One region of the Brevibacillus sp. M2.1A genome, then DNA from elsewhere that is predicted to be linked to it. Evidence: riboswitches for the same ligand, from Rfam matches in the RefSeq annotation. Region 1 holds a riboswitch; each other region holds the start of a gene.

The links. A riboswitch is a leader RNA that binds a small molecule or an ion and turns the genes downstream of it on or off. The one in region 1 is predicted to bind cobalamin.
Region 2: linked by a shared signal. The riboswitch ahead of HP567_RS22230 (ABC transporter substrate-binding protein) and the one ahead of HP567_RS09230 (hypothetical protein) in region 1 are both predicted to bind cobalamin.
Region 3: linked by a shared signal. The riboswitch ahead of nrdI (class Ib ribonucleoside-diphosphate reductase assembly flavoprotein NrdI) and the one ahead of HP567_RS09230 (hypothetical protein) in region 1 are both predicted to bind cobalamin.

Annotation. Positions count from the first base shown of each region.
Region 1 covers NZ_JABSUY020000001.1:1,856,525-1,859,799, forward strand. Annotated here, with positions in the region: gene HP567_RS09220 (homocitrate synthase/isopropylmalate synthase family protein) at 1-366, shown strand, start outside; gene HP567_RS09225 (M15 family metallopeptidase) at 467-1,159, opposite strand; cobalamin riboswitch at 1,341-1,556, shown strand; gene HP567_RS09230 (hypothetical protein) at 1,546-1,767, shown strand; gene cobO (cob(I)yrinic acid a,c-diamide adenosyltransferase) at 1,795-2,343, shown strand; gene cobD (threonine-phosphate decarboxylase CobD) at 2,340-3,275, shown strand, end outside.
Region 2 covers NZ_JABSUY020000001.1:4,616,337-4,619,611, forward strand. Annotated here, with positions in the region: gene HP567_RS22225 (FecCD family ABC transporter permease) at 1-953, opposite strand, end outside; gene HP567_RS22230 (ABC transporter substrate-binding protein) at 955-1,950, opposite strand; cobalamin riboswitch at 2,107-2,254, opposite strand; gene HP567_RS22235 (MBL fold metallo-hydrolase) at 2,407-3,275, opposite strand, start outside.
Region 3 covers NZ_JABSUY020000001.1:3,915,224-3,918,498, forward strand. Annotated here, with positions in the region: gene nrdE (class 1b ribonucleoside-diphosphate reductase subunit alpha) at 1-957, opposite strand, end outside; gene nrdI (class Ib ribonucleoside-diphosphate reductase assembly flavoprotein NrdI) at 944-1,303, opposite strand; cobalamin riboswitch at 1,465-1,664, opposite strand; gene HP567_RS18785 (alpha/beta hydrolase) at 1,835-2,656, shown strand; gene HP567_RS18790 (ACT domain-containing protein) at 2,688-3,200, opposite strand; gene HP567_RS18795 (hypothetical protein) at 3,240-3,275, opposite strand, start outside.

The DNA of each region.
Region 1 (3,275 bases):
CGCTGGGTTATGATGGATTCGCGTGTTGATGAGCGAGCCTCATTCTATGTGATCCAAAGGATGTTTGGACTATGCGATTTGTCCGGTATTCCTGAAAAACATGTAGACAGACATGCGCATCATTGTGACAGTGCCTTCCTCTTTTGGGGAGATGCACCTGATGGCACTGGGCTAGTGTGTCATGTTCAACTCGGTGATGAAGAGAAGACTGTTGAGAGTCCAGCAGCTATTTTTATCCCAGCAGGGGTCGAGCATTCCTATCACTATGTGTCTGGTCGCGGAACTTATACAAATATTGTATTGTCACCTGAATACAACAAAAGCCTTTTGATTTCAGCAGCATCTTCTGAAATACCAGTGACCTAAAAGGTACAGGAATTTATTGAGGAGTGAGCGGCCATCTGGGCATGAGTACGGTATCGACCGGGCTCATGCCTTTATCGGCTGAATACTTGAGTATTTGTGGTTACATCGACAAGACACCGCCATAGATCGGCTCTTGCTGCGTTTTTTGTCCCCAAGTGCGCGTACCATACTCAAAATGCCACCACTCCTGCGGATAGTTGACGAATCCGGCAGCGGTCATCAAATGATAGAGCAATCGTCGATTGTCGCGAATCTCGATGTCTTTTGGGGTAGGCTGTACGAGCTCTTCATAATGGCGAGTATCAGCCCTGTCACTGAAATCATCGAAGTCTGTTCCCATCTCCAGCCAGCCATCAGGTCCTGCGATAGTCAGATCGACTGCGCCACCGGATAGGTGAGGGGACGGCTTGGAGAGGTCTGTTGTTGGATATGCGACGAATTTGCTCAATTCTTCCGTGAGTGCAGGTCCTTCCTGCCAGCCTTGTAAAAGCAAAGCTTCACGAAAACGTTCATACAACGATGCCTGTACCTCGAACGAGCGCCAGCCGTCCAGCACGACGAGTTTGTAGCCTACGGGCAGTTGGGCGGCTGCCGTGGCGAGCCTGCGTGCTGCCCCTTCTCGCAAAAAAGCTTCTGGCTGTGTTCCGGCATAGCCCTCGTGGTAGTAGGCTGGATAGACCGTGATTTTCTCCGTAAAGGAAGAGAGGGGGATCATCGGTTCGCCGCATTCCTTGATCGGCAGTGGGCTGGGCAGAATCATGTCGGGTATTTTTGGAATCGGAGGAAATAGCATGACTGCACACCACTTTCGATTGTTTTGCCAATAGGGTAACGAAAATTTTCAGGTAAGTAAACGGTGATTATCTTATTTTTCTGCCAATAGACACCTGCGACGAATCGCAGCTTTTGCTTGAATCCTCGGTAGCTTTTGCTATTATTAAAGCAAGTGCTTGTCAACGAAACGAATGACATTTACATATGGAAGAGAAACAGGTCCTTGTTTTTGCGAAACCGATTCGCAGGAGCAAGGTTAAAAGGGAAGTTTGGTGAAAAGCCAACGCGGTCCCGCCACTGTAAGAGAGTAGCTATTCTTCAAGGCACCATGCCATCCACTGCCCATCCGGGAGCGGGAAGGAGAAGAAAAGCGATGATCCTCAAGCCAGGAGACCTGCCTGTTTTATGTTTACACTGATTTCCTTCGGGTCAAAGGAAGAGGTGAGGATTGTTGCTTTTCAGCTATCCGCGCTTTGTTTTTCCTTACGTACTGGGGAAACAGAGCGCTTTTTTTCTGTGAAAAACGTCTCGACGTTTTTCACAAAAGTGGATGCGACCGCTTGCGGTCAACAAAACGGTCATGACCGTTTTGTTGCTTCGGAAAGTATGGATGGAACAGCGGAGTAAAATACGTCACTTTTTGAGGTGGTCACGATGGAGAAAAACGATAAGAAGCGGGGCTTGACCCTCGTTTACACAGGAGACGGCAAAGGAAAAACAACGGCAGCAGTCGGATTGGCTGTGCGGGCAACAGGGCGCGGGAAAAAGGTGCTGATGGTTCAATTCATCAAGTCTCCAGAGCGTACATACGGAGAAAAGATTATTTTCGATAAATTGGGCATTGAAATCGTGCAAATGGGCGTCGGCTTCACCTGGACGAAGACACCGGAGGAGCATCGTCAGGCATTGAAAGAAGCTTGGGCGTTTGCGAGCGAGAAGCTCTCTTCCGGAGCGTACGATGTCGTTATTCTGGATGAGCTGAATAATGCATTGGCGATTGACCGCTTCCCGATTGACGATGTGTTGCCATTGTCCGATGTGTTGGAAGCGATTCAAAACAGGCCAAGTCATATCCACCTCGTGATTACGGGACGGGCAGCAAAGCAGGAGATTTTGGACATCGCAGATTTGGTGACAGAGATGAAGCCAATCAAGCATTACTACGATGAAGGGATTCCAGCTGTGCTGGGGGTAGAATTTTGACAAGCGCAGGTGTAATAGAGACGTATGGTCATGGCGGAGACTTGCTGACCGCAGCGCAGCGCTTTGGTCGAGAGCCCGGGCAGTTTCTGGATTACAGTGCCAATATTAATCCGCTGGGGATGCCAGCGAGCGTCCGTGAGATGCTGCTGGCTTCGTTGGCTGCTGTTACGCATTACCCAGACCCTGGACATCGTGTGTTTCGTCGGGCACTGGCGAGACGGCTGCAAGTGCCGGAGGAATGGTTGCTGCCTGCCAATGGTGCAGCGGAGGCGATGGCACTGGCCATCCTCGGTCTTTCGCCGCAAACAGTTGGAGTAGTATATCCTTGCTTTTCGGAATACGCGCAACTTTCCGAGCAGTATGGAGCCCGTGTCATTGGCTGCTTCGGGAAGGAAGCGAACGGGTACAAGCCCGATCCTGCCGAGCTGTACACGCTTTTTACGCAGTGTGATCTCGTATTTGTCGGGTCACCAAACAATCCGACAGGAATTCTGTATCAGCCGGATGAGCTACGCCAAATGGCGGAATGGACGAAAGAGACCAATACGTGGCTCATCGTGGATGAGGCTTTCCTCGATTTTGTAGAGGAAAAGCGGCAGTATACATTGGCGACGCAGCTGGACCACTTTCCCCGTGTGATTTTGATGCGGTCGATGACGAAAATGTACGCGATCCCGGGATTGCGCCTGGGCTATGCGATTGCGCACCCGGATGTCATTGCGAAAATGCGCCAAAAGCAAGTGAGCTGGAGCGTGAATGCACTGGCCCTTTTGGCAGGCGAACTGTGCTTGCAGGAGCAGGGATACGAGGAACAGACGCGCAGGCTCATAAAAGTAGAACGTGCGTATTTAACTGATAGCATCCGAAGTGAGTTGGGCTGGCAGGTATGGCCTTCGGAGGCAAATTTTTTGCTACTGCGCTCGCCAGAAGGA
Region 2 (3,275 bases), 2.8 Mb from region 1:
ATTTCTGTGGGACTTAGCAGCATTCTGGCGAGAGTGTCGGCCCACAGCACATAGATGCCACCGCAGATCGCAGCCATCGGCAGCAAAATACGGTGGTCAGGACCAACCAGCATACGGACGAGGTGCGGTACCACCAGGCCAACGAACCCGATAATTCCCGCGATAGAAACCGCCGCTGCCGTCAAAAGAGTCGAGACGACCAGAACCACCATCTTTGTTCGATCCACATGGACGCCAAGATGCGCAGCCTGCCGCTCGCCCAATGCAAAAAGGTTCAAGGAACGCGCATAGCTCACCAGCACCATTCCACCTATGACCAAGTACGGAATCAAGACGTACGTAAAGGCCCAGCCCCGAAATGACAGGCTGCCCATCAGCCAGAACACGATCTCATTCACCGTCTGATCGGATAGCGAAACCATAAAGGAAACGAGCGAGCCGAGAAAAGCCTGCACCACAACTCCAGACAAAATCAGGGTCTCTGTTTGGAGCTTTCCTTGCGTGTTCGCGAGTCCGAGTACGATCCATAGACTGAGCAGTCCTGTAAGAAATGCGACGACAGGCGTGCTCCATGCACCCAAAAAGCTGATTTGCAAGCCAAACAGGATCAAAAAGGCTGCTCCGACAGCAGAACCTGATGCCACGCCCATCGTAAACGGATCGGCGAGCGGATTGCGCAAAACTCCCTGAAAGCCCGCTCCCGCAAGCGACAAGCAAGCCCCAATCAAGACAGCCAATACAACGCGTGGAAAACGAACCTTCATGACAATTTGCTCAGATGACTCTGGCCACGTTACGGCAATCCAGTCAGAGAAGCCCGGGATCTGCTGGAGCAGGATGAGCCATACTTGTGAGATCGGGAGTTGTGCCGCCCCCATCGAGATGCTGATGACTATTGATGCCAGAAGGACGAGACAACTGACTCCTCCCCATATGAACAATCGTTTCTTCATTTTATTTCACCAAGTCAGGGTAAATCGCCTTGGCTACTTCGATCAAGCCTTGTGTAATGCGCGGACCAGGACGGGACAAAATATTTTGGTCCATGCCAAAGATTTGTTTTTCACGAATCGCCTTCATTTTATCCCAACCATTGCGATTCGCGATCATATCCTCCAGCTTGACGCCGGTCTTTTCATCGGTAATTCCGCTCGCATACAAAATGACGTCTGGGTCGTTTTGCAAAATCTTTTCTTCACTGATCGGATTCCAGCCCTGGGTGTCAGAAGCAATATTTGTCGCTCCAGCCAGTGTGATGAGTTCGTCCATGAATTCGCCTTTTCCGACTGTCCAGCCTGGAGAGAATTCCAGGTATACCTTTTTCTTCTGTTCCGGTTTTACATTTTTCACTGCATCTTGAACGTACGCGATGTCTTTCTTCATTTGCGCGACGACTTTTTCGGCTTGTTCCTGTGTATTCGTGATAACTCCCATTGTTAAAACATTGTTAAGGATGTCATCCATCTTTGTCGGATGAGTAATGTAGACGGGCATTCCGAGAGATTTTAGCTTGTCAGCCACTGGCTTCTCCATCGAAATCCCACCAACGACCATATCCGGCGTTTGAGCGAGAATGGCTTCTTCATTCGGTTTGACGACGCCGCCAATTTTCGGCTTTGCCTTCGCCGCTTCTGGATAATCGTCATAGTCTGAGACAGCTACGATCCGATCTTCCAAGCCTAATGCGAACAATATCTCTGTCTCGGCAGGTGATGTTGAGACGATTCGCTCAGGAGCTTTTGCAAAGGTTACTTCTTTTCCAGTCGCATCCGTGACTGTCAATGGATACGTTGTTTGTTTTGCAGGCTGCTCGGCCGCGCTCTCTTGCGGTGTTGTCTGCGGTGCACCTGTTTGTCCACCTGGTGCTGGCTGGCTGTTATCATTACCCGCACAACCCGCGAGGCTCGCCGCTACCAGTAGTGGGATCATGAATCGCAATGAACGTTTCATATGTAGAACTTCCTTTCGTCATGTCTGATTGACTGTACCTTCCAATAAAAAAAGCGACCCTTGCTTCCATTCGGAAATCAAAGGGTCGGCACCTCAGGGCAAACAGACAGGATGGTCTGCTTCCTGAAATAGGCCGATCCTTTCCGCGAAGGCAACAGGCACGAAAACAAACAGGCAGGTCTCCTGGCTTACGGCTGAGGAACGAGCCGATTTACAGTGGCGGGACCGCGTCGGATTTTCACCGACTTCCCTTTTCACCCGATCTTTTTTTAAAAGACGAGGCACCTATTTGCTGTTACGTTTGAAATTGTCACAGTCCATGATTCATCCTACATCATAGCATTCCTTGGATGAAAAAAGAATGACAAACACGTAAGCCAATACTTTCTTGCCTAACTAAAAATGAAAAACGCCTGAACAAAAGGTTCAGGCAAATGTAAAGCTTTTCACAGGCTATTATTCTCGTTTGTGCAAATAATCCAGAATGCCCATGGAGCATACTTGCAAATCGAGCTTGAGTACTTCGAAAACGTCGTGGTCACCACTGATGCCTTGTGACTGTAGATGATCCGAGATTCGTTCCAACAGCGTACGAGACAGTTCTTCATAGGTTTGTCCAGCAGCAATCGCTGACTCTCCTTCCTCCACAAACACGGGGAGCCACTCACGTATTTGACGGTACACATCATCTACCTGCTCAGACATCCCAAAATGACCAAAGTAAATGCGATTTAGCTTGCGCGCTTCAAAACGGCTTAGAGACGCTAACATGGCATCTGGGTCAAACTGATTCGGCGAAGTAGATGGCAGCACGAGGTGTATGCCATCCTTTTGAAGCTGTGGATAAAGTACACCTGCCGTATCCCCTGTGAACATGCCGCGGCTTACGGGATCGTAGATGCTGAAATGATGATTGGCATGTCCCGGCGAATCCAGAAACTCTAACACGCAATTTTCTCCGATCTTCAGTGTATCCCCGTCGCCGCGAATCAAAAGCCTCTCCTCGGGAACTGCCACGATCGGATCGAACAATCGATCAAAATCATCGTGATAAACCGCTCTCGCCCCTGCGATCAGTCGGCTCGGATCTACGAGATGACGTGCACCTTTCGGGTGGACGACGACCTTTGCGTTTGGACAATCCTTCAAAAACAGTCCTACTCCTCCTGCATGATCCAAATGAATATGTGTCACAATGATGTATTTTACTTGTTCCGGCGTATAACCGAGCTTGGCGAGACCGGCCTTGATGTATGGGACTGAGGGGCTTGGTCCTGTTTCGACCAAAGTCAGTTCTTCTTCAGCGATGACATAAGTCCCCGTAC
Region 3 (3,275 bases), 2.1 Mb from region 1:
GAGCTCCTCGTACATGTCATCGAGGTCCATATCATCCAGATGCACGCCGTATTCTTTGTACACGGAGTACGGAGCAAACACAGTCAGTGGCTTGTTTTCCTCAGCCAGCTTGTAGAAAACGTTTGGTACGATCAGGCCGATGGACAACGTTTTGATGCGCGCTTTTTCATCTGCATTGATCTTTTTGCAATCGAGAAACTCGTTGATATCCCAGCCGAAAATGTTGTAGTACGCTGCACCTGAGCCTTTGCGTTGGCCCATTTGATCCGCGTAGGAAAATGCATCTTCCAACAACTTGAGGACTGGCATGACACCTTTTGCCGCGCCCTCGACGCCTTTGATCGGCTCTCCTCGTCCGCGGAGCTTGGACAGGTTCACGGCTACCCCGCCGCCAATTTTGGATAACTGCATACAAGTGCCCAAAATAAAGTTGATAGAGTTCAGTGAATCATCCATTTCGAGCAAGAAGCAGGAGACCATTTCTCCACGGCGGCTTTTGCCTGCGTTCAGGAAAGTTGGTGTCGCTGGTTGCAAACGTTGGTCCATCATGGATACTGTTAAACGCTTGGCGAGCTCAAAGTCACCTTGTCCAAGGGACAGTGCCACAACGGCCACCCGGTCTGGGTACTGCTCCAAGTACATCGATTTATCGTTCGTTTTCAAGGCGTAATCTTTATAAAATTTGGAGATAGCCATATACGAAGCAAATTGAAAATCAGCGTCATAGGCCAAACGGAAAACTTCATCAACCTGCTCAACCGTGTATGTTTCATAGACGTTTTCATAGAAGTCATTCTCGATCAAATAGTCCATGCGTTCTTTGACACTGTTAAAAGTCATCGTGTTGGACTGCACTTCTTCCATGAAGACCGCAACCGCTTCCCGATCCTTTTCCAGTTGATAAAATCCGTCGTTGCCACGCTGCATCAGTTCGTTGTTCAGTTCAATATGCCGCAATTGCTGCCACCCCACTCGTAAATTGTTCCACGTCACGGCCGGTACCGGACAGTTCAAATTTAGAAATCACCGGAACGCCATATTGGCTCGCGATCGTATCCGCGCTTTTGGCAAAGCTGGTTCCCCAGTTGCGGTTGCCGCTGGCAGATACTCCGCGCAGATGGACATGATTTCGCTTCAGGAACGTCGCCACCTTCTCCGGCACTTGTCCGAATCCCGTCGTGTATGTGACCAAAATGAATGGCTCGTCCAGCACCATATCTTGATTAATTTCCACATGTGGCAAATTAATTTTGTTGACGAATCTTCGGACGTTTCCTGTTTTTGAATCATAAGCGATTAGCATGTCCCTCATCCTATCCTACTATTTTTACTCTGTATGTATGTTATTTAGCCAAAGTAAAAGCGCATCCGACGTTTACATGCCGAATGCGCGTGATGACTTCCATCTAGCAATTCGCCAATGCGAATTGAGCGCTCGAACACTTCCCTATCTCCCGTAGGGTAAACAGTGCAAGCGGTTAGGCAGGTCTCCTGGCTTTTGGATCATCGCTCCATTTACACCTTCCCGATCCTTCAGGATCAGTGGCATTTTTTCGCAAATGGAACTCTCTCATTACAGTGGCGGGACCGCGTCGGATTCTCATCGACTTCCCTATTAAGTCTACCAAATCTGGCTGGCAAACACCTTACCGCATCAATATGTAGTTGGTAAAACTTACTTTACCTCAATATATCGTAGGAGTCAAGCTCAGTATGGGCTCTTTTCGAAAACTAACTATTCTCCTTTTTCGGCTATTGCCAATCTCTGGTTCTCGTTCATATAATAGATTTTGTGCGTGCTGGTTAGCCTTGGGGAGATTGGAGAGTAGCCTTCATGAAAAGCACCGACTATCAACCTGTCGTCATTCCTCGTTCATACAGTAAAAACATGACCTATCAAGAGCGAGACTATCACATTTTCGTAAGTATACCTGCTGATCCCGCTCCGGAATCAGGTTTTCCCGTCATATATTTGCTAGACGGCAACTCTGTTTTTGCCACCATGACCGAAGCGATACGGATACAATCACGTGGCCCTGAACGAACTGGTGTGTATCCTGCTATCGTCGTCGGGATTGGCTATCCAACGGAGGGTCCGTACCATCCTGCCCGTTTCTTTGATTACACATATGAAGTTCCAGCCTCAGAGCTTCCTTGCAACCCAAGTGGTACAGAGTGGCCTCAGATGGGGGGAGCGGAGCAGTTCCTCACCTTTTTGGAGGAGGATCTCAAGCCTAGCATTGAAAATGACTTCCCCATCGATCGGACGCAGCAAGCGATTATTGGACATTCGCTAGGTGGCTTGTTTGTTTTGCATGTACTTTTGACCAAACCACATGCTTTTCAACGTTATATAGCTGGCAGTCCCTCGATTCATTGGAATGAGAGCGTGCTGCTTGCGAAGGAGAGTCAATTACCGAAGCTGCTGACAGATGATCTCGACGTCCATGCGCTCCTCACCATTGGGGAGTTGGAAAACGATGGCCGGTTCTTGGTCAAAGAAAAATCCCTGGCGATGGTCGAACGATTATCCTCCATGGGTAAAGGTCAAATCAAGGCTTCCTTTAAAGAATTTGCTGACGAAAATCATTCGTCTGTTTTGCCAGTCCTCATTAGCTATGGACTCAAATTCGCTACGAAAAAAACTGCCCGCTAAAAACGGGCAGTTTTTGTTTATCATGATTTGCTTACTGTAGTGATAACACTCTGGTGATTTGGGGCAGCTCTTCGATGGCGGAAACAATCGTCGGTGTAATCTCTTCATCAGTCACAGAGACAAGCAGGGCATTCTTCCCTTTTTGCTCGCGCGATACATTCAACTTGGAAACATTGATTTCATACTCGGCCAGTTTTCGTGAGACATCATAAATCACGCCTGGATAATCGATATGGTGAACCAACAATCCATGGGCCCCTGGAGGTATGCGACACGCACAGTAGTTGATTTCACTGATGTACACTTCTCTCCAGTCTTGCGCAAAGGTGTACTTGTTCGCTCCAACACGCAAAATCGCCAAATGATTCGCATATTCGCCGGAGCTGTGTTGGACAGGAACCTTCATTCCGAGTCCTTCCACTAGCAGTGTTGCGATTTCCTCTTTATTCTCATGAGCAAGAATACTTAATTGTGCACCCGCTAACTCTGGCTCGAGTCTTCGAATCAGTTCAGCCAGCTCACGCAGTCCAGCATATTGGGTCATGTGATGCCTTCACTCTCCCAGTCAGGTTTATCCTTGTTATTACGGTAGAATCCATGCTTCCGGCTCTTTCTTGAT